DNA from 4 places in the Pseudoalteromonas sp. SaAl2 genome. Region 4 is predicted to be linked to each of the others. Evidence: predicted binding sites of a transcription regulator. Region 4 holds the regulator's gene; each other region holds the start of a gene.
The links. Region 4 encodes sigma-54, which starts transcription at its own class of promoters, with help from an activator protein. Its sites were predicted from a motif close to GTTGGCACGNNNNTNGNNT; they were not measured.
Positions count from the first base shown of each region.

Region 1 (8,105 bases), 1.6 Mb from region 4:
GGCGGATTGATAGGTGAGCCTTGTGTCACAATTAAGGTTGATTTCTCAGGCCCGGTTTCACCAGAGCGAGGTTGTGCGATGGGTTTAAAAAAATTAACTTTTACTGCTTTTTGTTCAAGTGCACGTACTAAACCCACTGACACCGACGTTAGACCAACGCCGGTCGAGATAGGCACTAACATAATTCGACGGGCCATATTATTGCTCCTGTGCAATATTTGCTGCATCACGGGCGATTACCCACTCTTCATTTGTCGGCATTACAACAGCGATCGTATTAGCATGTGCTGAACTAATTATGCCTTCACTACCAAAACGGGCATTCAAATTTGCTTGTTCATCACAGTCGAGCCCTAAAAAGGCAAGTTGCTTGATTACTTTTTGACGAATTATATCTGAGTTTTCGCCAATGCCGCCGGTAAAAATAAGTGCGTCTAAGCGTTGTACTGGCACCATAAATGCGGCAATTTGTTTTGCAAGGCGATAACAAAACATATCAAGAGCAAGCATCGCCCTTTTGTTTCCAGCTACAGCTGCGTCTTCAATAGTTCTGCAGTCATTTGACAGCTCACTGATACCTAATAAACCACTTTCTTTATTTAACAAGTCATCTATTTGAGCAGCGCTATAGTTAAGCTGGGTTGTTAAAAAATTAAATAAACCTGGGTCTATATCACCACTGCGAGTGCCCATCATTAAGCCCTCAAGAGGGGTGAGTCCCATGCTTGTATCAACGCTTATGCCATTTTTAATGGCGCATACCGAGCATCCATTGCCTAAGTGTGCACTTATGAAGTTGCTATGTTCTAGTGGTTTTTCTAGTAACTTGGCTGTTTGACTTGCAACATAATAATGACTGGTACCATGAAAGCCATAGCGCCTCACTCCATAATCTGTGTAAAGCTTGTAAGGTAGGGCATATAAATAAGCAACTTGTTCCATTGTTTGATGAAATGCAGTATCAAATACGGCTATTTGTGGGAGTCCTTCAAATGAGGCTTGCGCAGCCGCGATACCTAATAAATTCGCATGGCCATGCAATGGAGCAAGTGCCGCAGCTTTTGTAATACCTTCAATAACAGACTCATCAATAAGAACTGATTTAGTAAAGTGTTCTCCACCGTGAACAACACGGTGACCAACAGCAATCAGGTTATCTGCTAAGTGATGATCTTTAATAAGATTAACAAGCGTATTAATGGCATGTTCGTGAGCTTGGCCCTTTGCCAGTTCGACAAGTGTTTTTTTACCTTGAAATTTATATTTAATAGATGGTGTATCAGAGCCTAAGCGTTCAGCAAGACCTGAAATAACTTCATTCGATGTTTGCGCATCTAAAATCGCAAATTTTAAACTTGAACTTCCACAATTAAGTACAAGCACATGGTGAGGGGAACTAGGTTGCAAAGGCATATAAAGTCTCATTATTGTGTATGTCTGTAAGTGCGCATTAAGTTAAGCTGATGTATATCTGTTGAGATAGTGCTATACAGGCTAAAGATAAATAGTATTTTGCCGATTAACAACTATGATTAAACTAAAGTCTAGTTGACTTAATGCCTAAATATTTTAACTCATTTATTGAATTAACGTTAGCCATAACCTTGATCAAACACAAGTAATGAGTAATTAGATTTTACAAAGGAATGTCGTTTTGGGTATGGTACACTTAAAGAGTCTAACCGTTAAACTAGCGACACCTAGGAGTCATGATGCAAAAAAGTGTGATGTCACAAGTCCAAACTGGTCGAGAGTACGCAAAAAAGTGGCCAATGCGAAAAGAGCTAGCACCGTTATTTGCCGAGTTTAAGGTCATTAAAGCCACCGAACATGCAATTACAGTTATGCCGATATTGGCAATGTTAACGTTATTTATGCAAATTAATTATCTAGGGAGTGATTTTTTACCGCAAGCGATTGCCGTAGCGCTGTTCTTTTTATCTTTACCGCTACAAGGGCTGTTGTGGTTAGGTAAGCGTGCAGAGACCACACTTGAACCCGCAATGGAACATTGGTTTAAAGAGCTTCATACTAAAATGGTGGCTAATGGTTACCAAGGTGCTTTGGGTAAAAACAAACCACGCTACGCAGATTTGGCCCATTTACTTAACGATATGTTTGACAAAATGGACCGTGCTTTTACTAAAGAGAACCTCTAATCGACTTTTTTAAAATGACTTACATAAAATGACAAGGTGACAGTGTGTTCACCTTGTTGCTCTAATTTTTGCCAATGTTCTGGTCTAAACTTCCATGCAAATGGTGTCATAGTAATCAGGTTTTTAACGTCTTCAAACCCAAGTTTTACCTGTTGTTCAATTAAGTCTTGTTGGGTTAATGCAAAACCTCTAGGCACATCAATAGGTGTATGTGCGTTTACTTCTCTATAAATTTTTTGTTTTAACTCTTTTAAGTGCCAAGGGCCTGGGCTTGCAACAATCAGCGAACCATTTTGGCCCAATAAACGAGCGAGTTCGTGTTCAAATAATGGCGCAAAAATACTCACAAGAACATCAGCTTGACTATCAGAAAATGGAGCTTGGCTTATTGAGGCAACACTAAATTGGCAGTTTTCATAGCGTTTGGCGGCATATTTAATGGCTGACTTAGATATATCAACACCATACACCTTGTCAGGGCACTCTTTAGCAATTGCGTGTGTGTAAAAGCCTTCTCCACAACCTAAATCGATCACACTTTTTGGAACCTGCTCTGCTACAAGTTTTGCGATTGCTTGTTGCAAAAACTGATAGTGACCGGTGCTTAAAAATGCTCGCCTTGCTTGCACCATATCAAGGTTATCCCCAGGCTGTTTTGAGTTTTTATTTTGCACTGGCAAAAGGTTCACATAGCCTTCTTTTGCATAATCGAAAGTATGATTATTCACACAACGCAGTGATTTTTCACTTAGCTGCAAAGCTGTTTGGCATAAAGGGCATTGATACGCGAGACTCATGAGTCTAGATAATCCTTGTCATAGAATGTTTTCACCCAGTGTGGGCGGTAAGTAATAAGTATTGAAATAGCCATGCCATTGAGCATCGCTTCAGGAAACCAAATGATGGCGCATAGGTATAAGTAATTTTCACTTAATTCATACCAATTATAATTTCCTGAAAAATAATAAAAGGCACTTACTGTCGCTATTTTAACGCAACTGACTAACGCTGCGCATAAAAAACTGCAGATAAATATATAAATAAAGAAATGGCGCGGTAATAGGTTGTAACAAATAATAAAAACAGCGTAAGTAAACAGTATAGGAATAAATGCTGTTAATAATAAATGTACGGGCAATTGTACCAAGCTAAGTTGGCCAAAAGCTACAAGCAGAGCACTTGCACACAGTGCACTTAAAATAGCAAAGCGCCAACCAAGCACTAAAGTGATAGCGGTGACACCTAATATGTGGAGTTCAAGGCCTGGTAGAATACCCGCTTTAATCTGCCATAAAACACAGAATACGATTGCGCAGGAAAATACGCCGGTTTGACGTGCCGGTGTTGTAATAAGGCTTTTATAGAGTACCTTATCAAAACTGCTCCAAGCAATAACCCCAACCACAAGCCATAAAACCAATAGCGTATTCATACTGATAAGAACTGTAAGATCAGGGTTATTAAACATTATAAATTAACTAAAAGTTGACCAAATTGGCGCATGATCAGACGGCTTTTCTATGCCCCTTAATTCGTAGTCAATACCCGCATCGGTACAGCGTGCTGCTAATGCTTGTGTTGCAAGAACCACATCGATACGCAAGCCTCGGTTGTCATCAAACCCTTTTGAGCGGTAATCAAACCAAGAGTATTGCTCACCTGTGTCAGGGTAAAGTTCACGGTAGGTATCCTTAAAGCCCCAATTCATTAATGTGGCTAGCCACTCACGTTCAACTGGTTGAAAAGAGCATTTGCCAGTTTTTAACCAACGTTTACGGTTTGGCTCGCCAATACCAATGTCTAAATCGGTCGGAGAAATATTTATATCACCCATAACAATGACATCTTCATCCGAAGTATGGTTAGTCTCAAGGTGAGTCATTAAGTCTTTATAAAATTGGCGTTTATAAGGAAACTTTGTTTCGTGATTAATGTTGTCACCTTGTGGAAAGTAGCCATTCATAATCGTTAGGTCTCGTCCATTTTCTTGTGTGAGTGTTACACTTATCATACGTTTTTGTGATTCATCAGTATCAGTAGCAAAACCTTTAAATACTGACTTAGGCTCACTCCTACAGAGCATAGCTACACCGTAATGAGCTTTTTGGCCATGAAAGTAAACGTGGTATCCCATTTTTTGTACATCTTCTAAAGGGAAAGCTTCATCATGTACTTTGATTTCTTGCAAACCTATAACATCAGGTTGATGTTTATCGATGATTGCTTGAAGTTGGTGAAGTCGAGCGCGAAGCCCATTGATGTTAAATGAAATAACTTTCATATTATTGGCCTAAAGTGCATATTTATTTGCGACAAATTCTACCATTAAAATGTCGATGGTACATGTGATTATTTGGAAATATAGGTGGACTAATGTTGAACAAATGATGATTAAATATTAAACATTGTTAAACTTAAATTAATTAAAAAATTAAATGAATTATTCGGTTGATCTGATTTTTATTGTATATATAATGCGCGAAATTCACCCGTTCACTCTATATTCATACAGGTAAGTCATGAAAAAACAGCTTTTAACTTTATTCGTTGCAACAGCTTCACTCTCTGACGTTGCTCAAGCAGCTCAGTACTTCAGTGCTGATAAAAAAATTGAATCTCAACTTTGCTCAATTAGTGCAAACGAAGGTTTTTCTGCCGCACGTAAAGTAGCTCACCAACATGGTATTTTTATTTCTCGTCACTCACAAAGCATTTTATGTAACGGTCAAGACATTCGTGATATTGCAAAAAAAGAGAGTGGCAAAAAGCGTAATGTAAAAGTTGTAGAAGTATTTGCCACCAATGATCAAACTGAAACTCAACTTTGTGTTACTGCTGTAAAGCAAGGTCTTACACCTGTGCGTGAAAAAATTGGCAACTTAAACTCATTACGCTGTAATGGTGAGCCAGTAACTGATTTCGTTAAACGTTATCAAAATGCAGCAATATAACGGTTAATTATTGTAAAGAAGCGCTTATCAGCGCTTTTTTTATGCCTGCAATTTTTACAAAAGTCGTGCAATGATTTTACAGTTTTATTCTATTAGTGAAATTGTTTTTAGTTAACTGATTGATAATAGTCTATTTATAGAATTGGCGTAGTCCTTGTATTATTTCGTTTGAATTTAATTTTTATTTATTACAAGGAAACGTCTTATGAAAAAGTTAACACTTGCATCAACTATTTTTGCCGCTCTTACTCTAAGCGCATGTTCAGCGAATTCTTCTCTTGCAAAAATCGATAGTGATTTTGATAGCTTAGACAATGATGATGATGGCTATATTTCTAAAGTCGAAGCTGATGATGACGATATTTGGGAGCATTTTTCAAACATCGATACCAATATGGACGAGCAAATTAGCCGCAAAGAATTTGCAAATTACACTCACCTAAATACAGGTAAAGTTGCAACAGACAGCGAAGTAACTGAGTCAGCATTTAAGGCAGAAATCGCAAAGTTTGATCCGATTGAAAGTGATTTTAAGTCATTAGATAACGATCGTAATGGTTATATCTCAGTCGTCGAAGCAAACGACGACGATATTTCAAATCACTTTGGTTACATGGATAGCAATAAAGATAAGCGTATCAGCAAAAACGAATTTGTCACTTATATCAAAACTCACGGTAGTGACGTTGCTGAAGATGAAGCTCTTGAAATGGTAAAAAATAGCTAATTTTATTTTTAGTGATATTAATGCCAGCTTTATGCTGGCATTTTTGCTTTTTTAGATAATAAATTTTCCAACCTAGCTAATGTTCTGTCATAATATAACGCTCATAATATCCAACCTTTAGCGCGTCTATTCTTAAATGGTTATTTAAATGGCAACAAAACGAATTAGTGATGAGCAACTGATTGAAATCATTGAAGCGGCAATTTTTGTTGCAGGTAAGCCGTTAAGTAAGCGGCACCTTAAAGAAACCGTTTTAAGTGAATTAAGTGTATCGATGTCGCGAGTTAATGATGCTATTGATCATATTCAAGTTCATTATCAAACGCGGGGTATTCGATTAGTTGAAGTCGGCAGTGGGTATCGGTTTCAAGCTTGTGCAAGTTTAGCTCCATGGCTGAGTAATTTATTTCAAGAGCGAGCGCCTAAATATTCTCGTGCATTATTAGAAACACTGTCACTAATTGCATATCGTCAGCCTATAACACGTGGTGAAATCGAGCAAGTCCGTGGGGTGGCTGTGGGTTCTGGAATTATGAAATCCCTACTTGAAAGAGAGTGGGTACAAGTGGTCGGGCATAAAGAGGTGCCAGGAAGGCCTGCTTTATATGCGACAACAAAACAATTTTTAGATTATTTTTCGTTAACGGGTCTTGATAATTTACCTGATTTGCCAAAGCAGCAACAAAGTAAAATAGACCAGTTATTGAGTGATCCTTCTGTGAGAGAACTATCCGAATGAGTATACAAGGTGAAAAGTTACAAAAAGTCCTAGCCCGTGCTGGCGTAGGTTCACGCCGTGAGATGGAAAAATACATTGATGCAAATCGTGTGAGTGTAAATGGTAAAGTTGCCAAGTTAGGTGATCGGGTCGAAGAGACCGACCAAATCCGTGTTGACGGCCACACCGTTAAAATTGAAGAAAAAGCGGAGCGTATTTGCCGCGTAATAATGTACAACAAACCTGAAGGTGAATTGTGTACACGCAAAGACCCAGAAGGGCGTCGTACCGTGTTTGATCGTTTACCACGTATTGATGGCGAACGCTGGATTGCTGTAGGTCGTCTAGATATCAATACAGCTGGTTTGATGCTATTTACCAATGATGGTGAGTTGGCTAACCGTTTAATGCACCCAAGTTATGAAGTTGAACGTGAGTATTCTGCACGGGTATTTGGTGAAGTGACTAATGAGACTATTAAGAACTTAACCAAAGGTGTTGAGCTTGAAGATGGTATGGCTAAATTTCTAAACATTAAACCACTTGGCGGTGAGGGAATTAACCGCTGGTATAATGTGACCCTAACTGAGGGGCGTAATCGTGAAGTGCGTCGTTTATGGCAATCTCAAGAAGTTGAAGTCTCTCGTCTAATTCGTATTCGTTACGGAAAGCTAGAGCTTGATAAGCGTCTCCCACAAGGTGGCTGGAGTGAGCTAGATTTAGAAACTGTTAACTACCTACGTAAAACTGTAAAACTGGGTCGTGAAACACAAACTAAACTGTCAGTAATGCCTGAAAAGCGCAAAGATAAACGCGCCAAAATTAACCAAATACGTAAAGCGGTTAAAAAGCACAATAATCGTGTAAAACAAACTAAACGCCGTTAAGTCATTGCTTTATTAGGTAAATAAAGCCGCTTTAAAAGCGGCTTTTCTATTTTAGGATCGGATTATGCTGGTTTTTTTTCCTGCGCATCTAACGACTGCCCGTTAATATCTTTAGAGTCATCACTCATTAAATATAAGTAAGTAGGCATTAACTCTTCTGGTGTTGCTAGTTTATCTCTGTCTTCACCTGGGTATGCCGTTGCTCGCATTGGAAGTACGAGTGGCGCCTGGATTGATACAATTTATTCTAATATTGGTTTTACCGACTTCTGCAGCCCACGTTTGCATCATGCCTTCAACCGCAAATTTAGAAATAGCATAAGCTCCCCAAAATTCACGACCTTGGCGTCCAACTCCTGAGGAAGTAAAAATTACCGAAGCATTAGGTGATTTGCGCAATACCGGAAACATATATTTAGTGATCATCGCTTGTGCGGTGACATTCACTTTCATAATGTTGTCAAACGTTGAGGCGCAAAAGTGCTCTAACGGGCCTAGTGAGCCGATGATGCCTGCATTATTTAATAAGCCATCCAACTTACCAAATTGCTGTTCAATGGTAGCGCCTAAATCACGGTAATTTTGTTTGGTCGCGCCTTTTAAATCCATTGGCACTATCGCCGGTTTTGGGCCACCTAAAGAAATAATTTCGTCATACACGCA
Region 1 is NZ_CM129605.1:1,391,826-1,399,930, forward strand. It holds gene pta (phosphate acetyltransferase) at 1-197, opposite strand, end outside; gene ACU8V8_RS06875 (acetate kinase) at 199-1,413, opposite strand; gene yfbV (terminus macrodomain insulation protein YfbV) at 1,713-2,159, shown strand; gene rlmA (23S rRNA (guanine(745)-N(1))-methyltransferase) at 2,156-2,956, opposite strand; gene ACU8V8_RS06890 (energy-coupling factor ABC transporter permease) at 2,953-3,627, opposite strand; gene xthA (exodeoxyribonuclease III) at 3,634-4,440, opposite strand; gene ACU8V8_RS06900 (exonuclease III) at 4,679-5,110, shown strand; gene ACU8V8_RS06905 (EF-hand domain-containing protein) at 5,316-5,837, shown strand; gene scpB (SMC-Scp complex subunit ScpB) at 5,986-6,576, shown strand; gene rluB (23S rRNA pseudouridine(2605) synthase RluB) at 6,573-7,442, shown strand; partial or broken gene ACU8V8_RS06920 (YciK family oxidoreductase) at 7,505-8,105, opposite strand, start outside.
Region 1: the regulator sigma-54 is predicted to act here: its motif matches at 5,252-5,270, upstream of ACU8V8_RS06905 (EF-hand domain-containing protein).

Region 2 (8,105 bases), 1.3 Mb from region 4:
GCATGAAGGTCTGCTTAAAAAAGCTATTTATAAACAAGGTACATTTTGTGATGCAGGTGTATACGGAAAAATTATAAATTAATGTAATGATTTTATAATTAAATAAAAAGCGTTAAAAATCCCGAATGTGATTATAACTAGCTAGAGTAAAGAAAGTGTTCCCCAAGTATGCGGTACTCGGTATTAGTCCTGAAACCATAAGGTCTCAGGGCGGGGATCTGCGGTTTACCGTAGGCTTCTCGGTACATGCCGAGCTTGCACAATAGTAGACGAACAGAAACCCTAACATAAAATTTATCGGCTCAGGGACTTAACCAAGCTCCAACAACCTAGGGAACACGTCCAGTATATAAGACATAAACCAAACCTTACACCCCCAAAATGAAAAAACTTATATCACTTGCTTGGTTTTTCAACGTTGGTAACTGGCTATTTACTTTTTGGCTTGCTTTTTGACCTCAATCATACAATTAATTGGAGTTGCTATTTATCGAGTGGTAGCATTGAGTTAAATACCACTGTGAAGAAAAAATCATGAGCGAATTACCAGATTACCAACAAGCCCAACTCCTATTGGAAAAAAACCAAATTTTTGTTTCCCCAGCAGAAGCCCACGGCGTGATCAGCGGTTTACTTGCGTGTGGTTTGAACATTGAAGCCAAAGATTATTTAGCGTTATTAAGCGATGTGTTTAATGATGGTCAAGCATTCAGCAATGATCTAAAAACCTTTTTTGCCACTATTTATAAGCAGGTTGTTGAAAGCTTTAGTGGTGAAGAGTTTCAGTTTGACTTATTTTTACCAAGCGATGATGAAACCTTAATAGATCAAGCGAATGGTTTAGTGTCTTGGGTAGCCGGCTTTATGCTAGGTTTTGGATTAAAGCAGAAAGATTACGGTAAATTGTCAGCAGACGTGAAAGAAGTGATTAGTGACTTTAGTGAGATCACGCGTCTAGACACCATGTTTGATGAAACCGAAGAGGACGCTCAAGCGTTTCATGAAGTGGTTGAGTACGTTCGAGTTTCAGCATTGTTATGTTTCGCTGAGCTTGGCAAAGAGCAAGTTAGTGAAACTAAAAAACACTTCATTAAATAACAAAGATAGAGTTGAACATGCCAACAGTGTGTATTGATAAAGCCGAATTTAAAGCGCGTCGAGAACACTTGCTTTCGCTTATGGGGCCAAATAGTGTCGCAATTATCCCAGCTGCTAGCGAAGTCACTCGCAGTCGCGATACAGATTATGCTTTTCGCCAAGATAGCGACTTTTATTACTTAACAGGGTTCAATGAACCAGACGCGGTATTAGTGTTGTCTACCCACAGTGAGAAGCCAAGCACACTGTTTTGTTTGAACAAGGATAAACTTGCTGAGATTTGGCATGGTCGTCGAATTGGTTTTGAAAAAGCGAAAAAAGATTACTTATTCGACCAAACCTGTGCGCTCAGTGAGCTAACTGAACAATTATTGAATTTGGTGAACGGCCAGCAGATTTTATTTTATGCACAAGGTAGTTATCCAAAGTTTGATGATAAAGTGTGGTCATTATTAGGCACACTGCGAAGTAACCGTACATTAAAAGCACCCACAACGATTAAAGATATCAGCGCTTTGATCCATGAAATGCGTTTATTTAAATCACCTGCAGAGGTGAATATTATGCGCAAAGCATGTGAAATTAGTGCCCAAGGGCATATTCGAGCGATGCAATTTGCTAAACCAGGTGCTACTGAATATCAACTTGAAGCTGAGCTTCATCATCACTATGCAATGCACGGTGCGCGTCATCCTGCTTATGGCACCATTGTTGGTGGAGGCGATAATGCTAATATTTTACACTATACCGATAATTGTGATGCGTTAAACGATGGTGATTTAGTGCTTATTGATTCGGGTTGTGAGCTACAAGGCTATGCTGCGGATATAACGCGTACCTTTCCTGTAAATGGTCAATTCAGTGAGCCTCAGGCTCAACTCTATAATATCGTATTAGCTGCCCAAGAAGCTGCATTCATTGAAGTTAAACCAGGTGGTTGCCTTTCAAAAAGCAAATAAACGCGCAATGACCGTACTTACTCAAGGCTTAATTGATTTAGGTATCCTGCAAGGTGAATTACACGAGCTTTTGGCTAGCCAAGCGTGCAAGGCATTTTATATGCACGGCCTTGGTCATTGGCTTGGTTTAGATGTGCACGATGTTGGTGACTACAAGCAAGATGAAAAAGAACGCTCATTTGAACCTGGCATGGTACTTACCATTGAACCTGGGCTCTACATTAGCCTTGACGCTAAAGCACCAGAGCAATTTAAAGGTATTGGTATTCGTATTGAAGATAACCTGTTAGTTACAGAGCAAGGTTATGAAAACTTGACTCAAAGTGTGCCTAAAAGTATCAGTGAAATTGAAGCGCTTATGAGCCTAAAGGCTAACTAAACCCTAGGAGTAAAGCGTGGCAGAACCGTTTGATGTTGTAATAATCGGTGGCGGCTTAGCGGGGGCGAGTTGTGCGTTAAGTCTTGCCAGTGGCGCACCAGATTTATCTATCGCGGTTGTTGAAGCAAATCAACCCAGTGATGATTATCATCCTAGTTTTGATGATCGCAGTATTGCTCTTGCACAGCAATCTGTACAGTTTTTACAAGCAAACAAAATATTTGATCCACAGGGGGATTTTACCGCTGCGATAAAACATGTGAGTGTGTCTGATCGTGGCCATTTTGGCAAAACACATATTGATTGTGATGAGTTTGGCCAAAATGCGTTAGGTTATGTTGTTGAAGTTAATCCATTTGGCCGGTCTTTACATAATCAATTAATGAATACCGCGGTTAAAGTATTTTGTCCTGACACCATTACAAGTTTGGATTACCAAGTAGATTCTGCACAGCTAACACTTGAGTCGGGGGCTGAGCTAAACGCAAAACTTGTGATCATTGCTGATGGCGCAAAGTCCCCAACGCGACAGTTAGTCAATATTAACTTTACAACCGAGCCTTATTCACAAGGTGCGATTATTGCGAACATTGAAGTGGCGGGTGGTCATCATCACCATGCATTTGAACGTTTCACAGAGCACGGACCTATAGCACTACTACCTATGAGCAAGAACCGTTACTCATTAGTATGGTGTATGGAGCCTGAGCAAATTAAGCAGCATATGGCGCTTGATGATGATGCATTTATTATGGCGCTACAAAGTGAGTTTGGTTATCGCGCCGGGCAATTTGTTAAAGCAGGTGTACGCGCCAGTTACCCACTCGTTTATGGCCGTGCAGATTCGCTGCATAGTCATCGCACCCTATTAATAGGCAACGCAGGGCATGCCATTCACCCTATCGCAGGGCAGGGCTTTAATTTAGGTTTGCGTGATGTACAAGTACTATGTGACTTAATAAAAGGAGAGCATGAGATTGGGAGTTATGCATTTTTGCGCCAATATGCGCAGCAGCGTAGTCAAGATATTAATACCGTAATGACCCTAACTGATAGCTTGGTTAGGCTCTTTTCTAATTCATCTCGCATATTAGCATTTAGCCGCAGTTGCGGTTTGTTCACAATGGACTTATGTTCTTCATTAAAAGCTCCGTTAGCAAAACAATTGATGGGGCAAGTAAAGCAAGGTAAACGACTATGAAACAAGCACAAGTATGTGTAGTTGGTGGCGGTTGTGTGGGGCTCACACTTGCTCTTGGTTTAGTAAAAGCAAATATCAGCGTAGTGGTTATTGACGCTGCAGCCAAACAGGCATTACCTGGTGATGACTACGGTTTACGAGTGAGTGCCTTGAGCCTTGCTAGCCAAGCATTATTTGAGTCGCTTAATGTGTGGCCCGAAATTATGGCACAACGAGCATGTGCTTATACTCACATGGATGTACGCGATCAAGATAGTTTTGGTAAAATAGCGTTTAACAGTGATGAACTAGATTTACCCCAATTAGGCCATATTGTTGAAAACGACATTATTCGTTATGCATTAATAAATGAGCTTGAAAAGCACAGTCAAGCGACCCTGATGTTTGAAACGCGTTATCAACAAATCCACCAAAGTGAAAACGATGTATTTATTACCCTTGAGTCTGGTGAGCCTGTGATTGCCAAACTTTTGGTTGCCGCTGATGGCGCAAATTCTTCTGTTCGAAAGCAGTTTAATTTACCTATTACGTTTAAAGATTACGATCATAATGCGATTGTTGCGACGGTAAAAACTGCCGAGCCACATAATAATACTGCTCGCCAAGTGTTTCTGCCTACCGGGCCATTAGCGTTTTTACCATTGGTAGATAAGCACACACATTCTATAGTTTGGTCAACGAGTCCTGAGCACTGTCAGTCGTTACTAGCGATTGATGATGCTGATTTTAATAAAGCGGTTATGGCGGCCCTTGATGGTCAATATGGTTTATGCGAGATACAAAGTCAGCGTGCTGCATTTCCACTTAAAATGCGCTACGCTCAGCAATGGGTTGCAGGTAAAGTGGTGCTCATTGGCGACGCTGCACATACTATTCATCCCCTCGCGGGATTAGGTATGAATCTAGGTCTTAAAGATGCGAGCTATTTGATTAAATTACTGAGTGAGCAGCACAAAGAGTTTGCCTGTGATCGCACCTTGCGTGATTACGAACGCACCCGCAAGCTCGATGCGCAAAAGCATATTGCTATGATGCAAGGTTTAAAAGAGTTATTTGCTGGCACTCACCCAGTTAAAAAGTTGATACGCGGTGTTGGTTTGAGCATGGTTGATAACTTAGGGCCGATAAAGCAACTTTTTGCAAAACAAGCCTTGGGCAAATAAAAGCAGTGGCGTGTATAAAAAAGAGCGCCAATGGCGCTCAACAAGGGGAGTGTAATGCTTTAAATCTGTATTTACTCTTCTAGCTCAACGAACATTTTATTTTCTATAATTTCTATACCTTGGGTGTTCTCGATAAATTTTTGCGCAAGAGCACGCTCAAAGCCGTTGCTTGCAATACCATTTAATTCAATTTTGTTACCTATTACAGTTAAGTTTAACTGTGAGAGGTTTAAATTTGGGTTGTTAAGCAACTTGTTAACTGTAAGCTGCTGTAAAGTAGGTTGAGTTGAAGCGCTACTTACCATAATACTGCTTGGCGCTGCACTGACTTGCGTTGCACAGGCAAGTAAAAACACACAACAAAGCGATATAAGTGATACGGTTAATTTGAAGCGGTTCATGATTTCCCTCAAGCTTGCTTAATTAAAGATATATTCCTAATTACAAATACCATTCCAATAATTAACCTTATGAAAATATTAGATATTTAATTTTATCATGTGAAAATTAAATATGACTTGGGTATTTTTTACATTCGAATAAGTAAAAAACTCTTTGTCCAATAGAACGATGAGTTCGGCGGCTAAAAGTTAAAACATTTATTGACACTTTAATTGAGTAACACCGCGAATTTGTTCCATAACATACACAAGCGTATTTCCTGAGTCTTAAACCTGTACCAGCCTAATAACTAAGTTTAATAGGATAGTAATATTTTTGTATCAATGAAGTTGACAGCGTTGTCTTTGCGTGTTTCTATAAAAGGGTTGTGAATTAAATGTTAATTTACAGCGTGAATTTTTTACATCCAAGGAATATAAAATGAGCGTGTCAAAGACCCCAAGATTCAAAATAACCGCATTAACAAGTGCTATTTTATTATCAGCTGCAGGCTCTGCGATGGCCGAGCAGGTTGAAGCGGAGCGTTTTATAGTGCATTTATCTGAGCAAACAACTGCGATGCATACTACGTTCGCCCGTAGTCAAGCACAGGTTAATGATATGAAACGTAGTTTAATGAATAACATTGCCACACAGGTGAATATTGATGTTATTCAACCTTTGCCTGACGTAAATGCTATGGCCGTTATGCTAACAGCAGAACAAAAACAACGGTTATTACAAAACTCTGAAGTGGCGACTATTGAAGTGGATCCTAAACGTTACTTAATGGCTGAAAGTACACCTTATGGCATTACTATGGTTCAGGCTCAACAGCTCTCTGATGATCTCACTGGTAACCAAAAAGTATGTATTATGGATACAGGCTACACCCTTAGCCACCCAGACTTGCCTAATACAGGCATAACAGGAAGTGATGGTTACGGAGCTAATAATACAGGGAATTGGTACAATGATGGTAATGGGCACGGAACACATGTAGCTGGAACAATTGCAGCACTTGGTGGTAATGGCTTAGGTGTTGTTGGTGTTAATTCTTCAGGTCAATTAGGGCTACATATTGTAAAAGTATTTAATGACCAAGGTAATTGGGCATATGGCTCAGATCTCGTTGCTGCAATTGGCCAATGTCAATCGGCTGGTGCAAGCGTTACCAGTATGAGTTTAGGTGGTTCGCAATCATCAAATGCTGAACGTCAAGCTTTTGCTAATAGCTATGCGCAAGGTATGTTGCATATTGCAGCGGCGGGTAATGATGCCAATAGTGCGTTAAGCTACCCGGCATCTTATGATTCGGTAGTATCGGTGGCGGCGGTTGATCAATCGGGTAATAAAGCATCGTTCTCTCAATATAATGCTCAAGTTGAACTAGCAGCCCCAGGCGTCGGTACAAATTCGACTTGGAACAATGGTGGCTATAAAAGCATTAGTGGTACTTCAATGGCGACACCGCACGTATCGGGTGTGGCTGCGCTAGTATGGAGTCATTTCCCTAATTGTAGTAACCAGCAAATTCGAGATGCGTTAAATGCGAGCGCAGAAGATAGAGGTACGCCAGGACGAGATACGTCATATGGCTTTGGTATTGTTAAAGCAAAAGCAGCTTACGATTATTTAGCACAATCAGAATGTGGTGGTGGCAGTGATGTTGATAATGCGCCTGTTGCAAGCTTTAGTGCAACCGTAAATGATAAACAGGTTACTTTTAATAATACCTCTACGGATGATAAAGGGATCAGCAGTTATAGCTGGAGCTTTGGCGATGGTAATTCATCAACCGTTGAAAATCCAACGCACACATATGCTGTTGATGGTAACTACAGCGTTATTTTAGAAGTAACAGATACCATTGGACAAACAAGCCGACGAAGTCAAACTGTGACAATTACATCATCAGAAGATGGTTGTGATGGTCTTGCAAGTTGGGATGCGACAACAGCATACCGGATTGCAGATCAAGTTGAATTTGAACAAGCGAAATATAAAGCCACATGGTGGTCTACTGGAGCAAATCCGGCAATTTTCTCGAATGTATGGTCATATCAAGGTGATTGTCATAATTCTGGAGACGACAATCAAGCACCTAAGGCTAATTTTGATTATAGTGTAAATGGGTTGACTGTTAGCTTTAGTAATTTATCAACGGATGATGTGGTGGTAACTGCTTCTAATTGGAACTTTGGTGATGGTGTGACTGCTAATACAAAAACACCGAGCCATACTTATCAAGTTTCAGGTTCATATGATGTAACCTTAACGGTGAGTGATGCGCAGGGGCTTAGCCATAGTTTGGTTAAAACGGTTACAGTAACGGATGATAGCACACCTCCAGCTTGTAGTGGGTTGCCTATGTGGAATGCAACCACAGCTTATACCGCAGGTAATGAGGTCGCATATAACGGTATTCGTTACCAAGCTAAATGGTGGACGCAAGGTGCTAATCCAGCAGATAATTCATCAGCATGGGCGGTATGGAAAGATTTAGGTGCATGCCAATAACAGCCATAAAAGTAAAAAGCCGAGCTTGTAAGTGCTCGGCTTTTTTAATTGTGGTTATTTTTTCTTTTTAACTTTTGCCTTCGCCTTTTTACGGGCTTTAATTTTTGCTGGATCTTTTAGTTTTTTGACTGGCATTTTGGCTTCTTTATGCTGTGGCTCAATGCCTTTTATTACGCGGCGTTTAAGTTTTTGTTCAGTGTAACGTTCCACCTTAGCTAAAACAGCCACATCGTGCGCTTCAACTAATGAAATCGCGATGCCTTTTTTACCCGCTCGACCAGTACGACCAATACGATGTACATATACATCGGCGGTACGTGGCATATCAAAGTTAATAACATGGCTAATGTCAGCTACATCAATGCCGCGGGCAGCCACATCTGTTGCAACCAAAATTTTGGTAC
Region 2 is NZ_CM129605.1:573,106-581,210, forward strand. It holds gene ACU8V8_RS02715 (GNAT family N-acetyltransferase) at 1-82, shown strand, start outside; RNA gene ssrS (6S RNA) at 156-339, opposite strand; gene ACU8V8_RS02725 (UPF0149 family protein) at 535-1,098, shown strand; partial or broken gene pepP (Xaa-Pro aminopeptidase) at 1,116-2,436, shown strand; gene ubiH (2-octaprenyl-6-methoxyphenyl hydroxylase) at 2,453-3,637, shown strand; gene ACU8V8_RS02740 (FAD-dependent monooxygenase) at 3,634-4,800, shown strand; gene ACU8V8_RS02745 (BON domain-containing protein) at 4,872-5,201, opposite strand; gene ACU8V8_RS02750 (S8 family serine peptidase) at 5,623-7,701, shown strand; gene srmB (ATP-dependent RNA helicase SrmB) at 7,756-8,105, opposite strand, start outside.
Region 2: the regulator sigma-54 is predicted to act here: its motif matches at 5,242-5,260, upstream of ACU8V8_RS02745 (BON domain-containing protein).

Region 3 (8,105 bases), 1.2 Mb from region 4:
TTACCTGTTTTAACAACCTTGCCATCTTTTATTACAAGCGTACTAAATTGTTTTAATTTACCTTTGTAGGTCGGAGTATAGCCATTTGCGTTATAAATTACCGTCGTATCAGCCAAAGCAAACAGAGGAGTAAAAAGTACTATTGCAAGTAAGTGCTTCATTGTTAATTATCTTTTTAACGAGTGATTTATAAACACTATCAGAGAATGAACAACCAGCAAAATATTTAATAAATTATTATATAACATTCATATCTTTCAGCTATGCTTATGAATTAACGTTAAAATAATGAATAAGTCGGAACTAGCATGAAACTCAACGAACTGGCAATGCGTAGTAAATTTATTTTGTTATCTGCCATAATTTGCATTATTTTTATAGTTGCAATGATATTTATTAAGGTTGCTAATAACCAAATTGCGGATGGGTTTGATAGTTTTTATCAACATAACTTTAAAGTGACTAAGCTCAGCGCAGAGCTAAAGCAAGCCCAAGATGGGGTTATAGCTGGAGTACGTGGTTTACAAGTTATTTATTTACTAGGGCTACACGAGCAAGCCCCCGAAATGTTGATTAGCATAGACAACAATATTGCGAAAACCGCGCCTTTAATCGAGAAAGTAAGCCAGGCCTATACAGGTGACCATAGCTTACTGTTGAAATTAAAAAGTCATTCAAAACGCTATGAAGCCGCCGCTCTGAACTTTAAACAGGCAATGGAGTCATCGTCAGATAATAAGGCTGAATACTCAATTTATCGTGAATTTGTTGATTCGCATTTAGCTTTGACTGAATTTTTCGAACGCTTTGAACAAGCCAACACTGCACAAGTTCATCAGTCGCAGCAGGCGGCGCAAGATTCTATTAGTTTTGCCAATAATATATTTTACCTATCAATTGTAATTGCTATCGGGTTAGCTACTTTATTTAGTCATATTTTGTCGCAAAAAGTTGTGCAAGGTTTAACCGTCGTAAGTCAAAGCGCCCATGCTTTGCAACGCGGTGAGTTAGATCAGTACTCAGCGGTTGCCGGTGAAGATGAGGTGGCTGATTTGAGTCGAACACTTGATGCAACAATTGCTCATTTAAATACCACTTTGATCAGTATTTACCACAGCGTTGGAGAGGTAAATAATCACAGCAGTGAGTTACTCACCGCAAATACGCAAATTCAAAGCGCTACATCTGAAGTTTCTGACCATACAACTCAAGCGGTAACTGCGATAGAGGAGTTATCAGTAACGAGTAAAAGTATAGCGGTTAATACGGCTGAGTCTGCAACTGCTTCTGATGGCATGATGAAACTTGCTAGCAGTGGCTTAGAGGCATCAGAACAAACTAAAGAAGCGGTCAGTCATTTACTTGGCACCTTAAATGACACATCAGAAGTGGTTGATAAACTACAAAGTGAATCCAGCAAAATTGAAACCATTTTGGATGTAATACGTAATATTTCAGAGCAAACTAACTTGCTTGCTCTAAATGCGGCCATCGAAGCGGCTAGAGCTGGTGAGCAAGGGCGTGGATTTGCGGTAGTGGCCGATGAAGTACGAACTTTAGCGCAGCGCTCTCACAGCTCAGTTAATGAAATAGAAACCATGCTAGGGCAGTTACGTTCAGCCAGTCAAAATGCAGTTACTATGATGGCTGATAGTACACGTGTTGCGGCACAAGCCGAAGATAAAGTGGATGAAAGTAATAGTTTACTTAAAGAAATCATGGAAATGATTAACCAAGTAAATGATCAAACACAACAAATTGCTACTGCTGCAGAAGAGCAATCTGCGGTAGCTGCGGATATTAGCCAAAATATGCATACTATTCATACATTGACAGAGCAAACCGCAGAGATATCTCAGCAAACAGCAGAAACAAGTACTAAAACCGCACAGCAAAGTCAGTCTGTATTAGAGCAGGTGGAATACTTTAAATTAAGTTAAAGCTAGATTAACCCACTGAGTTTTTTGCTTTGTGGGTTATCTTTATTTTGAACAAATGTGTTATTGGTTTAGGTAAACAGTAAATTCAGCTAGTGAAAGTCGGTTGTCTTTATCTGAATCATAGTTTTTAAACCGTGACCACAGGGCTGGATCTTTGGCTGACTCAGAACGAGTTAATAAACCATCTCCATTTCTGTCCAATGCTTTAAATTGTTCGGCTATACGGTTACTTGTTGCAAAACTGCCACAACTGGTCGTGAGTAATGCTATTAAAAGAGTGTATTTAAAATTATTCATGCGGTTAATATAAGTTGTTAGTTAAAAATTGTTTAAACTCAAGTAAGGAAATTCGGTTATCGCGATCTTTATCCCAATTAGAGTAGCTGTTAAGTAGTTGCGGCTGAGGTTCTAGCTCTGCATGTGTTAAAAAGCCATCCTTATTTTTATCTAAGTGATCAAACCTTTGCTTCACGTCAAGTGCCAAAGCGTTGAAGCTGAACCCTACTAGCAAACTACAAAAAACCATCATGTTTTTCATAATTAATTCCTTTAATTGAGCTGTAAAGCAATAAGAGTAAAGCATTTGCCATAATTTAAGTCCCAACAATAAATCCATTTACACACTCCCTCCGGGATTATGGCAAATACTTTAATGCGGTTTAAATTTTAAACTGAGTAAACTCTTTTTCAGAAAGTACTTCATCTTGGTTTTCATCAAGATCACTAAACTTTTTAAATAAATCATCATTTTGTTTAGCTTCAAGTAATGAGATTACACCATCGGAATCAGTATCAAGTTGTGCGAATCTCACATTTAATTGAGACGCTAAGACTGAAGCACTGATGGCTAAAAGGAGCAACGAAAAAGCAGCAAGTATTTGTTTCATAAAACTTTCCTTATTGAAGAAATTGTTTAAATTCGGCGAATGAAATCTGACCATTTTGGTCTTTATCTATTTGCTCAAAGCTTTCATGTAACACAGCGTCTTCAGAGGCTTCACTTTCACTCAACGTACCATTGCCATCCTTATCTAGCTCTGCAAATGTGGCCTGTGCGTCTAATGCAAATACATTGCAGCAAATTAATGCACTTAAATATATTCCTAGTGATGTAATAACTTTCATTTGATTTCCTTATTAATAATGTCTCTGATTAAGATATAACAAGATCAGTGCCAAAATTTATAGCCCTTTAAAATCAGTGGTTTAGTTTGTTTAGAGGGAAGTAGGCAAGAAAAATCTACTTAGTTGTGTGTCTTTTTTGCAACAGCAGTGAAGGTAAGCGGAGCTTTTACTAAAAAAAACAATATATTAGCTTGTCTCAATTTAGCGGCATTGCTTATAGAGCGGTTCAGTATCGCTTTATTCAATATGTTTATAGTCAAGTTCAATGCAACTGACAGGTTGTCATGGCTTGGGTATATTGATTCAGCTAGTGTATAAGTAGGCTAGTTAATAATGATGAGATTAGAATTTAGGAGTAATTATGCCAGCCTCGTTTGGACAAAAATATAAAGCAATTTTAGCGTGGCGACCAAACTTGATAGGGCAGTTTTTATTCAGTACCTTGCTTTCACTTCTCCCTTTATCGCTAGTTGTTATCGTATTTTTGAATGCGCTTAATAAACAACTCGCTGTGACCCAACAAATAGTGAGTGATAACTACCAAATATCTAAATCTTTTAATGATCTTAAACAAGACCTTAATAGCCTCGAACGTGCTACTCGCCAAAATTGGGTGCTTAAAAGTGCATCATTAGATGAGTTAATAATTGATAAGTGGCAATCGTCGTTACAAAGTGTCGATGAGTTAATCTTTTTAAGCGTAGCAAAAAACGATAAGCAGCAATGGAAAAAATTGTATGATGTACTCACCACCGCTCACCAAAAAGCTGGTAACTGAAAACTTACAAGATGCCCAGCTATTTATACCTGTCAGTGAGCTTATCGCACAGCAGACATTATGGCTACGTGACCAAAATGAAAAAAAATAACCGATAATCAACAGCAACTAAAGGCATTACAAAACTCATTTATTAACTGGTTAGTGGCACTTATACCGCTAACCTTGTTAGTGAGTGGTGGCTTTTTATGGCGTATAAGTGGGCGCTTAAAAGGCCTGACATCAGTTATTGATAAACTAGGACAAGGACATTGGCAGCAAGAAATCTCGGTGCAAGGCTCTGCAGAGCTTGTTGAATTAGGAAATAAATTGCAATGGGTACAAGCGCAACTGCATATGCTTGAACAGCAAAAAGACACTTTTTTACGCCATGTAACCCATGAACTTAAAACACCACTCGCTTCCATGGTAGAAGGCACTGATTTACTAAGCGACGAGATTGTTGGGCCAATTAACAAGGAACAGCAAGCAGTACTCGAACTAATAACACAAAGCATGGTGCGTTTACGTACTATGATTGATAGCTTACTAAGTTACAACGCAATTCGCACCAGTAAAAACAGTATTAATGAGATCGAGTTTTCTCATCTAATTAATAAGGTTAATAGCCATTTTGAGCATCGTTTACTAGCACGCGAACAAACGCTGAGTTGGCAATCAAGTTTACCCGGCCAACCCATTGTGGTTGCTGCTGAATTAATAGAAATGATATTGATCCAATTAATTTCAAATGGCTTAAAGTTCTCTGATAATGGCGACTGCGTCAATGTTGAGTTATCTCAAACAGAAGGTAAATTAGTGATGGTGGTGTGCGACCAAGGTTGTGGTATTCAAGAGCAAGACAAAGTACAAATTTTTAATGCTTTCTACCAAGGAAAAAATGCCAAAGATACCACGGTCCAAGGGAGTGGTTTAGGCTTGACCATTGTCAAAGAATCAGTAGAGCAATTAATGGGCACCTTAAAAGTAGAGCATAACGAGCCAAGCGGGTGTCGTTTCATTATTCAAATACCAATAAATAAAACCAAAGGAGTTAGCTAACATGGGCGTGCACTTTAAGACCATTTTATTGGTTTGCATCACCAGTATTGGCCTGACAGGCTGTGAGTTAACAGATGAAACTGTACAGCAAGAAGTAACTGAAACTAAACCTGAGGCTACGACGCATACGCAACCAAGCGATGCATTGCCAAATCCGAAGCCAAGACCAAAAACGGATCCAATGTATCCACCTGCTGAAGTACTGATAGGTTGGCATGCAAAAGCGTGTGGAGGTTTTAAGGTTGCATCAGATAATAGGGACTTTGTAGGTGCAAAGGATATCCAGCAATTTTTTAACTTTAGCTGTAAAAATAACACCTTGGTTCCTGAGGAAGTGTTAACTAAGTTGTTAAAGCTTGATCAAGCATATTATTGGCCCGATGATATCAAGCAATACTGGTGGCTGCAGAAGCAGCAAATTAAACAGCAAATTAATGCAAAAAAACGACAACAGGCGTTAAGTGATAAAATGCAAGAAACTTTATCGTCATTAGCAACAATTGAACAGCAACTGCTGTTACGCGAAGAAACCAAGGAGCAGTAACATTATGTCGACTCAATTACCTCAAAATGCCCGTGTTCTATTAGTTGATGATGATGCAAGTTTACTTAAGCTGCTGTCTATTCGTATTGAATCTAAAGGTTACCAAGTCACAACCTGTGAAAGTGGTATGGCGGCGCTGCAATTACTAAAAAGCCACGTGTTTGATGCCGTAATTACCGATTTACGCATGGACGAAATGGATGGTATGGCTTTACATAGACAGCTGCAAAGCCGCTATCCTGCCTTACCCGTTATTATGATGACAGCCCATGGCTCAATTCCAGATGCGGTAGAGGCCACCAAACAAGGTATTTTTGCATTTATTACCAAGCCCGTTGATAAAGACGAGTTATTTGACAGCCTAGCTAAAGCGATTGAAATACATGGGTTAAATGGTGAGGAACAAGCTTCAAACAGTGCTATTGTAACTCGTAGCGGCGCGATGCTGCACTTACTTGAGCAAGTAAAACTATTAGGTCCAACGCAGGTTAATGTGCTTATTTCAGGTGCTAGCGGGACAGGTAAAGAGCTACTGGCTAATGCAATTCATCAACATAGCCATGTTAGTGACGGGCCATTTGTAGCCATAAATTGTGGTGCAGTGCCAGGGGAGTTACTTGAGTCAGAGTTGTTTGGCCATAAAAAAGGCGCGTTCACGGGGGCAGTAAAAGATCACCAAGGGCTTTTTCAGCAAGCACAAGGTGGCACCTTATTCTTAGATGAAATTGGTGATATGCCATTAAACTTACAAGTTAAGTTATTACGTGTATTACAAGAAAAAACCATCCGGCCAGTGGGCTTTCAAGAAGAAATACCGATTGATGTGCGAATTGTTTCTGCAACACATAAAAATTTACCTGATGCGATTACAAACCAGCAATTTCGTGAAGATTTATACTATCGTTTAAACGTTGTGAACCTTAAACTACCAGAGCTAAAAGAACGCCGTGAAGACATTAGCTTACTTGTTCAACACTTTAGTGCCATGATTGCAAAGCGTATGGGGCAAACACAAAAGCGGTTTGCTACTGACGCCATGCATGCATTAGTCCGCTACGATTGGCCGGGCAATATTCGCCAATTACAAAATGTGGTAGAGCAGGTTGTTGCATTGACCCCAAGCGAAGTAATATCGGTACAGTTAGTTCTAAGTGCGCTAAATAGTAATGAGAGTAATGTTGAGCCGCTATCTTTAAACGACGCTAAAAAAGAGTTTGAGCGTGACTACGTTATAAATACGTTAAAAATGGCGGGCGGAAATGTGGCAGAAGGAGCCAAGCTTGCAAAACGAAATCGCTCTGATTTTTATAAGCTAATAAAGAAACACAACATTGACGTTGATAATATTTTGTAGGGGTAAAAATGCAGTTATTTATGGTGTATTTGGGTGGCAGAATTCAGGGTTGCCATATAGAAATGCACGACATACGTTTTGTGGTAGGTGAATCAATAGAGCAGTGCTACACAAAACTTAAAAGCCAATGGGTAGGCGACAAAAATAGTGTGCATATGGATAGCTTTATGGCGATTAAACATATTGATGGCTATCAAGTTGAGGTTATTGAAGAACCTGTTAGCCAAGCTGAAAAGTTGTTTTTTGTGAATTTAGGTGCATATCGAGCTGATAGTCTTGCTGAACAACATGACTTTGCTTTGTATGTAGCAGATGACGCTGAGCAAGCTAAACAACGAGCTAAAGAGCATTTGTTAGCGGGTTTAAGTCATTTGCATAAAGATGATTTATGTGATGTGGATGACTGCTTTGCCATTGATTTACTAGACAGCCAATTACGTATTAAGCTGACGCCAAGTGGTCAGTCTCAGAAAATGAAACCAGATTGGTTTGGCTATCATATTTTATAAGTCGAGGTTTAATTAAGCGACTAATCGTTGTCGCTTTGCTCTTGGCGTTCTTTATCTTCGCTCTTACTTGCAATCTTAAAAGCAATAATAACAAAACCAAACATGGCGAAAGGCAAAGCTGCGAGTAAGTATTCAGTGAGATTGCTGTCAGCAAAACTAGCTTGTAATAAAAAGTGCCCTGCAACGCAAAGTACAATCACAATAAGTAGAATAGGGAGTAAAATAAGTTCTTTTTTGGCTGAATGGCTTTTCATTGTTTGGCATAGCTTTTTCAAGGTGCGCCATTGTAATGAGCAAACAGCTTTTAGGTCAAATAACTTGGTTGGAAAATGTCACTTCCTTGTGCTGAATCAAGCTTTTTAGTATCGGTTTCATTATCAGTGTAACTACCATCTTCTTGTTGCTCATGGCGGTAGAGTTCGAATATAAAATCAATTTCTTCGCGTTTTAATACCGTTTGCATTCTAACCTCCTAATTCAGCGCTTATGTTTAATGTTAGCCAGCTTATGCTGTTGAGGCTGAATTATAAGTGAATACTTATTGAGCAAATTGTGTAGAAATGTAACCTTTAATTTTTTGGGGTTACATCTATAGATAATGGCAATCTAACAATAAATTCTACGCCATCACTTTGTTGATTATTGAGTGCCGTTACATTGCCTTTATGATACTCACACACTAAACGAACAATATATAAACCCAAACCTAAATGGGGTTGCTGCTGAAGTTGCTGGCTACGTACTGATACCATTGAGTCAAAAATATGCTCCGTGAGCCCTTGTGGCAGTAAAGGGCCCTTATTTTTAACAGACA
Region 3 is NZ_CM129605.1:457,303-465,407, forward strand. It holds partial or broken gene ACU8V8_RS02165 (amidohydrolase) at 1-161, opposite strand, end outside; gene ACU8V8_RS02170 (methyl-accepting chemotaxis protein) at 309-1,940, shown strand; gene ACU8V8_RS02175 (EF-hand domain-containing protein) at 2,001-2,237, opposite strand; gene ACU8V8_RS02180 (EF-hand domain-containing protein) at 2,242-2,478, opposite strand; gene ACU8V8_RS02185 (hypothetical protein) at 2,600-2,827, opposite strand; gene ACU8V8_RS02190 (EF-hand domain-containing protein) at 2,838-3,065, opposite strand; partial or broken gene ACU8V8_RS02195 (sensor histidine kinase) at 3,427-4,884, shown strand; gene ACU8V8_RS02200 (hypothetical protein) at 4,886-5,428, shown strand; gene ACU8V8_RS02205 (sigma 54-interacting transcriptional regulator) at 5,433-6,782, shown strand; gene ACU8V8_RS02210 (DUF1543 domain-containing protein) at 6,791-7,291, shown strand; gene ACU8V8_RS02215 (hypothetical protein) at 7,312-7,545, opposite strand; gene ACU8V8_RS02220 (hypothetical protein) at 7,596-7,754, opposite strand; gene pdsS (proteobacterial dedicated sortase system histidine kinase) at 7,861-8,105, opposite strand, start outside.
Region 3: the regulator sigma-54 is predicted to act here: its motif matches at 3,102-3,120, upstream of ACU8V8_RS02190 (EF-hand domain-containing protein).

Region 4 (8,105 bases):
GATTGAATGTAGCACGATGGATGTGACAAGGATTGAATGTAGCACGATGGATAAGTGACAAGGATTGAATGTATCACTATGGATTAGTGCAAGGAAGAACAAACTATATGGTTAGCTGTTGTATCAGTAGTTTTAGGATAAATTAGCGGATAATATTGTGGTTTCACATGGATAAATAAGGAGATTACTAGGATGGTAACTATCAAATCATAAGTGCATGCTTATCTAATGAGAGCATGCACTTATGAATACTTCTTAAAACGATTTAATTAAAAAGAACCTTGAACCTAAATAAGTAACCAAGTCGCAGTACCTAAAAAGGCGAATATACCAACAATATCTGTGATTGTTGTTAATACAACACTGCCTGCGAGTGCAGGATCAATTTTCATTTTTTTAAGTAGTAATGGAATACTAGCACCCGCAATACCTGCAGCAACCAAATTCATAAACATAGCAAACGCTAAAACGCCACCCAGTTTAAAAATCCCATTGCCAAATAGCAACAACACCGGCTATTAAGATAGACCAAACCATACCGTTTATTGCACCAATTGCGAGCTCTTTTAACATTAAAAAGCGTTGGTTTGTTTGATTGATGTGACCCACAGCAATACCGCGGATCACTAAAGTTAAAGTTTGGCTACCTGCAACGCCACCCATTGAAGGCACTATGCCGTTAAGTACCGCAAGGATTGGCAATATGGCCAAGGTATTTTCGAAAAAACTCGCTACGATAGCGGCCAGAAGAGCTGTTAATAAGTTTACACCTAACCACACAGAACGCTTCTTCGAACTTTTTAATATGGGAGCGAAGGTATCTTCTTCATCATCAAGACCGGCTAAGCTTAACAAGCTGTGTTCAGCATCTTCACGGATTACATCTACAATGTCATCGATTGTGATACGGCCAAGCAAATGGTCATTATCATCAACGACGGGTGCCGATATCCAATTGTGTCGCTCGAATAGTTGGGCAACTTCGCTTTCATCCATGGCGATTGAAATTGATTCGCAGTCTTCATCCATTAAGTTGCGAATGATTTTGTCTGGCGGGTTAGTTAAAAGCGTTGTGAGTGACATAGCACCGAGAAAACAATTGTGTTTATCTACAACGTATAAGTCATCGGTACCTTCAGGTAACTCTCCGCGTAGGCGTAAATATCGAAGCACCACATCAATTGTAACGTCAGGACGAATAGTCACCGTATCCGTATTCATAAGAGCACCAGCAGAGCGCTCTTGATAAGAGAGAGCTTGTGTTGCACGCTCTCTATCTTGGCTATCCATGGCCCCAACTACGTCTTGGTAGACGGTATCAGGTAGACTTCTTAAAACCTCCCCTAAGTCATCATGACTCATGTCTTCTGTCGCCGCAGCTATATGCTCTGGCTCCATTTGCGCGATGATACCTAATCGTACGTCTTCAGAAAGCTCCTCTAAGACATCACCTTGTACATCAGGATCAACTAATTGCCAGAGTAGTTTACGGATCTTGTGCGGGGAAGATTCGAGTAATAATGCTGTGTCACAAGGAGCTGTTTTTGCCAACATTCGCCTAACTTGAACAAATTGACCACTATTGAGTGACTTGGTCACTTGTTTTAGTTGTTGTAGTGGGTAATCTTGTTCAAAAGCTTCAGGCATTGGCGTCCTTAGGTTACAAATTTTATTGGGTAGGGTGATAGTAAGCTAGAATTTTTTGCTTTCCTATCGTTATTTAGTTTAACGCAATTTTAAAAAAAGTGCGCTATTCATGCTCATGAAAGCGCTGTTCGATTAGCTCACCTATTGCCGCTAATGCCGGCTTGGCGTCTGGCCCTTCACAGACTACTTTAACTTCTTTACCTTGGCTGCTTTCAAGTAGCATTAAAGCTAAAACGCTGTCACCAGCAGCTTGTTTATCGTCTTGATATAAGGTAATAGTCGCGTCAAACTTCAGCGCGAGCTGAGCTAAAACGCTGGCAGCTCGTGCATGTAATCCTAATTTATTTTTGATTAAAAAAGTGTCTTCTAAATGCATATCAAAGCCTATAGCAGATATTATTCTTGTTCACGATGACGGATTTTTACATTGCTATGACTCATTGCAAAACTTTCACCTATAGTTTGCGCCAAGTAGACAGAGCGGTGTTGCCCGCCGGTACAACCAATAGCAATAGTTAGATAGCTGCGGTTATTACGCTCTAAGTGAGGCAGCCAAGTTTGTACAAAGGTCTGAATCTGCCAAGTAAACTTTTGTACTATGCTGTGGCTAGCTAAATAGTCTTTTACTGGTTGATCTAGGCCTGTAAGTGGCTTTAGCTCAGGCTCCCAGTGTGGGTTTGGTAAAAATCGGGCATCAAATACGTAATCAGCTTCTTTAGGGATACCGTGCTTAAAACCAAAAGATTCAAAAGTGATAATTAACTTTTTATCTTTTTTACCTAAAATCTTCTCACGAATTGATTCTGCTAATTGGTGAACGCTCAACTCTGTTGTATCAAGAATAAAATCAGCACGAGTGATCAATACATCAAGCAATACTTTTTCTTGTTTGATGGCTAAATCAAGGGGCAGAGAATCTAACGATAAAGGGTGCAAACGGCGAGTTTCAGAAAAGCGTTTGATCAGCGTTTGGTCGTCACTGTCTAAATAAAATAAAGTTGGGTTTGCAAAGCCAGGTAAATACTCAAGAATGTCATTAAACTCTTCTTGTTCTTTTGGCAGATTGCGCACATCAATACTAACTGCTGTTTTATCATAGTTATCAGAAACGCTTCGTACGAGTGAAGGCAGCAAGTTCACAGGAATATTATCAACACAATAATAACCTAGATCTTCTAATACGCGAAGGGCAACAGATTTACCAGAACCTGAACGCCCACTGATGATAATTAACTCCATGTAATGACTCCTTCACTTTCCTAAGACAGCTCGACAATAACTTGGTATAAGTCGTGGTCAGATTTAGCGCTACGTAATTGTTTACAAAAAATCTTTATCGTTAAGTTTATCAGCAATTGTGGCCAAGGTCTTTAAATGAAGTTGGCTGTCACCATCAGGTACGATGAGTGCCACAAATATATCTACAGGACGGTTATCAATCGCATCAAAGTTAATGGGCGTTTCGCTCACTAGTATCAGTGCTAATGGAGTATCAACACCCGTTATTCTACCGTGAGGAATAGCAATTCCACGGCCAATACCTGTGCTACCTAATTTTTCTCGATTAAGTAACGAGTTAAGAATTTCTTGTTCTGAAAGGTGAGGGAGTTGTTCATGAGCCAACTGGCTAATAAATTCTAAAATTCGTTTTTTGCTATTAAAAAGGACCGCAGCTTTACTGCAGTCCTTACAAGTAAGTGAACTTAGTTTCATAATATTAGTGTCGAGCGTGCTTCTCTTTGTGTTTGATAACTTGACGGTCTAGTTTATCTATTAGGGCGTCAATCGCAGCGTACATGTCTTGATGTTCGGTTGAAGCAAATAAATCAGCACCACTGAGGTGTATTGTGGCTTCTGCTTTTTGGCTTAGCTTTTCTACGTCTAAAATGACGTGCACGTTGTTTATATGATCAAAGTGCCTTTCAAGCTTTGCAAACTTATTGTGTACATAGTCTCTAAGTGAATCGGTAATTTCTACGTGACGACCAGTTAAATTCAGTTGCATAAGCATTTTCCTTCTTTGTTTTTTTACGCCTTAAATCAAACTCTTTCTTTGATTCGACGGTGGAATAGCCAGTGACTCGCGATATTTTGCAATTGTACGTCTAGCTACTTTGATACCTTGCTCTGCCAATATATCTGCAATTTTGCTATCACTCAATGGTTTCGCTGAGTTTTCTGCGCTAATTAATTTTCTAATTAATGCGCGGATCGCTGTAGATGAACATTCACCACCGTTTTCAGTGCTCACATGGCTTGAGAAAAAATACTTTAACTCAAAAATCCCTCTTGGGGTGTGCATGTACTTTTGCGTGGTAACACGTGAGATGGTTGATTCATGCATCTCTACCATTTCAGCAACATCGTTTAATACCATAGGGCGCATTGCTTCAGGGCCATGCTCAAAGAACCCTTGTTGCTGTTGAACGATACAGTTGGTTACTTTAAGTAATGTGTCATTACGGCTTTCTAAACTTTTTATAAACCACTTTGCTTCTTGCAAGTGGGAGCGAATAAATTGGCTGTCGCTACTCGATTTAACCGAGCGAGACATAGCTGCATATTGGCTGTTTACTCTAATTTTAGGCATGCTATCGGGGTTTAACTCAACAACCCAACGGCCTTTAATTTTCTTTACTGAGACATCTGGAATAACGTATTCAGACTCTTCACGTACGATGCTATCCGCAGGCTTTGGGTTTAGACTGTGGATGAGTGTCATCACTTCTTTAAGTTCATCTTCCTTAAGCTTAGTCTTTTTCATCAAAGTGCGATAGTCACGACTGGCCAATAAATCGATGTGTTCAGTTAAAATCATTTTTGTCTCGCTAATCCAAGGAGTTGCGGGGTCAAATTGATTTAGTTGAATACATAAACATTCTTGCAAGCTGCGTGCACCAATACCAATTGGGTCAAACAGTTGAATACGTTTTAAAACGGCTTGCACTTCATCAAGCTCAATTTCTTCTTCGTTATTATCTTTATTTAGGCTCTCTGCAATGTCTTCACAACTTAGAGTTAAAATACCTGACTCGTCGATAGCTTCGACAATGGCAATAGCGATCGCCTCGTCGGTCGGACTAAATGGGGTGAGCTGTAACTGCCACATAATATATTCATGCAAGGTTTCGGTTGAAGCACCTTGATAAATAGATTCATCTTCAGGCATCGGGCCTGATGAGCTGGCAGGAGCAGCACTCATGTACTCATCCCAGGTCACATCCATAGCCATGTCATCACTTACTGTGTCTTTATTAAGTGCTTCGCTGCTTTCTTGTTCGTATTCGCTGGGTGTTTCATCGGCTGAGGCACTTACTGTGACATCGTCAGTGTCTTGTTTTTGTTCATTTTTGCCAGCCGTTTCATCACCAAACTCTTGCTCTTCGACCTCAAGTAATGGATTGCTGTCGAGTGCTTCTTGAATTTCTTGCTGGAGATCCAATGTACTTAACTGCAATAAGCGAATTGCTTGTTGCAGTTGTGGTGTCATTGTAAGTTGCTGGCCCATGCGCAGCTGGAGTGATTGCCTCATTTATCTCTAACAATCCTTTTATTGTGTTGTCATAATTTAGTTTAGCAGATAGTTAGCTGAGTGTTGCTTTATAGCCTAAATTGCTCACCCAGATATACATCGCGAACTGTTTGGTTGGCAAGTACATGCTCAGGAGTTCCTGATGCAATTAACTCCCCATGAGAAACTATGTAGGCTTTTTCACAAACATCAAGGGTTTCTCTTACATTATGGTCGGTTATTAGTACACCGATGCCACGGTTTTTAAGGTGCTCGATAATCTTCTTTATATCTAACACTGAAATGGGATCAACACCAGCAAAAGGCTCATCTAATAGGATAAATTTAGGATTTGCGGCTAAAGCACGCGCAATTTCAACACGGCGGCGTTCACCACCTGACAATGCCATGCCTTGACTATCACGAATGTGTTGAATGCTAAATTCATCAAGTAGGCTATCTAAGGCTTCTTCACGGGCTGTTTTATTTAGCTCTTTACGGGTTTCTAAAATCGCCATCAGGTTTTGGTAAACGGTCAATTTACGAAAAATAGATGACTCTTGTGGTAAGTAGCCAATACCCAAGCGAGCACGGCTGTGCATGGGTAATAATGTAATATCGTTATCATCAATACTAATTTTACCTTTATCGCTGGGCACTAAGCCAACAATCATATAAAAAGTGGTGGTTTTGCCTGCGCCATTAGGACCTAGCAGACCAACAATACTCCCAGCGCTAACTTCTAAGCCAACACTTTTTACAACTTGGCGGCCCTTGTAGCTTTTTGCTAAAAACTCGGCTTTTAATGTACTCATGGCTGGCCTTTTGATTTTTTGCTATCGACAGGTACTAAAATTGTATGCACGCGGTCATTTGAGTCTTCGCCTCTTTCAGCACTTATTAGCTGCTGTTCCATATCGTAGGTGATGCTTTTAGCGTTAATTTTTTGCCCTGCTTGGGTTACTTTCGCATTACCTATTAAAGTTAACAGGCGCTTTGCTACATCGTAACGAACTTCATCAGCACTGGCGCTCATTAGAGTGCCATCGGTTTGTTTTTCTTCAAAGTATGCAGGTTTGCCTGTGGCCACGAGTAACTGTTTATTATCGCCTAAGTCTTCACGTTTATGTACTTCGAGGCGATCTGCTTTAATTCGGCGGTTACCATGGATAATTTCAACGTTTTTTTCAAAAATACCGACATTAGATTTAAGCTGAGCTTGTTGTTTATCAGCGCTGATTGATACCTGATCGGCCGGTGGTGTTGTATCTTGGGCAAGGCTCGAAAATGCAATGAGTAAGCTTGGAATGATAAATATGTTGGCTAGTTTATTGGTCATAATATATGGTTCGCGTATGGTTAATTAGTTCTATTACTTCGGCTTTTAAGTCGGCTTGTAATCCGCGCCCAGTAATTTTTAAATTAGGGCCGACCAACTCTACAGGTTGTTCTGAACTCATTGTTTGAAGTTCAATATCAACTTGGATGTTATCGGCATTAATGTGATCTATCATGGCATTATCTGTGAGATTTTTCGCCGTCACATTGCCTTCTAAAACCAGCTGGTTATTTTCATATAATGTGGCTTCAGCTGCATTAATTTGCCACATTTGTTCTTGATTATATAAGGTGAAAATAGGTTCTTCAAAGTACGTGAATCCTAACTGCTGATATAGTTCCATTTTAGCAGCGGTCACTTTGTGGCTTATTTTACCTTGCTCATCAAAGGCTGTTTGTTTTAATGCCACTGCTGTGTAGTCGGGCTTGGCAATAACATCTTCTTCAACGAGCTGTTGTGTGTTTGCTTGGTTAAAGTATGGATACCAAAGCCAAACCATACAGCCAATAAATAATACGCTTAATATTAAACGCGCACTATTCATGAGCTGGTGCCTTCGCTAGTCAGCGATTTGCCATTTTCTAGCATTAATAAATCAGTGAGTTCTCGCACTGCGCCAAATCCACCCGGTAGCATAGTGGTATAATGCGATACGCGTTTGATTAACGGGTGGGCGTCGTTCACCGCTACTGCAAAGCCAACTTGCTCCATGACTGGGAGATCTGGGCCGTCATCGCCAATATAGGCGATTTGCTCATCGGTTAAGCTCAGTTTATCTTTAAGTTCTTGATAGGCTTGCAGCTTATTTTCTTGACCTTGATATATATGTTGTACTGTTAGGCTAGTCATGCGCTGCTGAACTATCTGTGAATGACGACCTGTGATCACAGCAACTTCAAAACCACTGTTGATAAGTGCTTTGATGCCAAAACCATCTTTGGTATTAAATGCTTTTAATTCTTCGCCTTGATTACCTAAGTAAATTCGACCATCAGAAAATACCCCGTCAATATCGCAGATCAGTAATTTTATTCTTTTAGCGCGAGTTTGAGCATCTAAGCTCAATGGTTGGTATAAGTCAGCAAATTGCATTTTATAACACTCCTGCTTTGAGCAAGTCTTGCATATTTAATGCACCAATAGGGTGCTGGTTTTCGTCAATTACAATAAGACCGTTAATACGTTTACGTTCCATAATATTAAGCGCTTCGGCGGCAAGCATATCCGCAGTTGCCGTGGTGCACGAACGTGTCATGACTTCACTAATAAGCGTGCTATGTATATCGATACGTTGCTCTAAAATACGGCGTAAATCACCGTCAGTGAACAAACCATTGAGTTGGCCAAGGTTGTTTACAATTGCTGTCATGCCTAGGCCTTTGGCTGACATTTCTATTAAAGCGTCTTTAATGCATTGCGTGTCTTTAATAATAGGCGTTGAGGCACCATCATGCATTAAATCTTTTAAGCACAGTAACAAGCGTTTGCCTAAACTGCCGCCTGGGTGTGATAGTGCGAAATCGTCGGCTGTGAAACCTCGTGTTTCAAGTAGGGCGACGGCTATTGCATCTCCCATTGCAAGTGTTGCTGTGGTGCTGGCTGTTGGTG
Region 4 is NZ_CM129605.1:3,028,218-3,036,322, reverse strand. It holds partial or broken gene mgtE (magnesium transporter) at 288-1,647, opposite strand; gene ACU8V8_RS14345 (HPr family phosphocarrier protein) at 1,751-2,023, opposite strand; gene rapZ (RNase adapter RapZ) at 2,044-2,886, opposite strand; partial or broken gene ptsN (PTS IIA-like nitrogen regulatory protein PtsN) at 2,907-3,360, opposite strand; gene hpf (ribosome hibernation promoting factor) at 3,365-3,652, opposite strand; gene ACU8V8_RS14325 (RNA polymerase factor sigma-54) at 3,683-5,179, opposite strand; gene lptB (LPS export ABC transporter ATP-binding protein) at 5,248-5,973, opposite strand; gene lptA (lipopolysaccharide transport periplasmic protein LptA) at 5,970-6,497, opposite strand; gene lptC (LPS export ABC transporter periplasmic protein LptC) at 6,487-7,041, opposite strand; gene kdsC (3-deoxy-manno-octulosonate-8-phosphatase KdsC) at 7,038-7,589, opposite strand; gene ACU8V8_RS14300 (KpsF/GutQ family sugar-phosphate isomerase) at 7,591-8,105, opposite strand, start outside.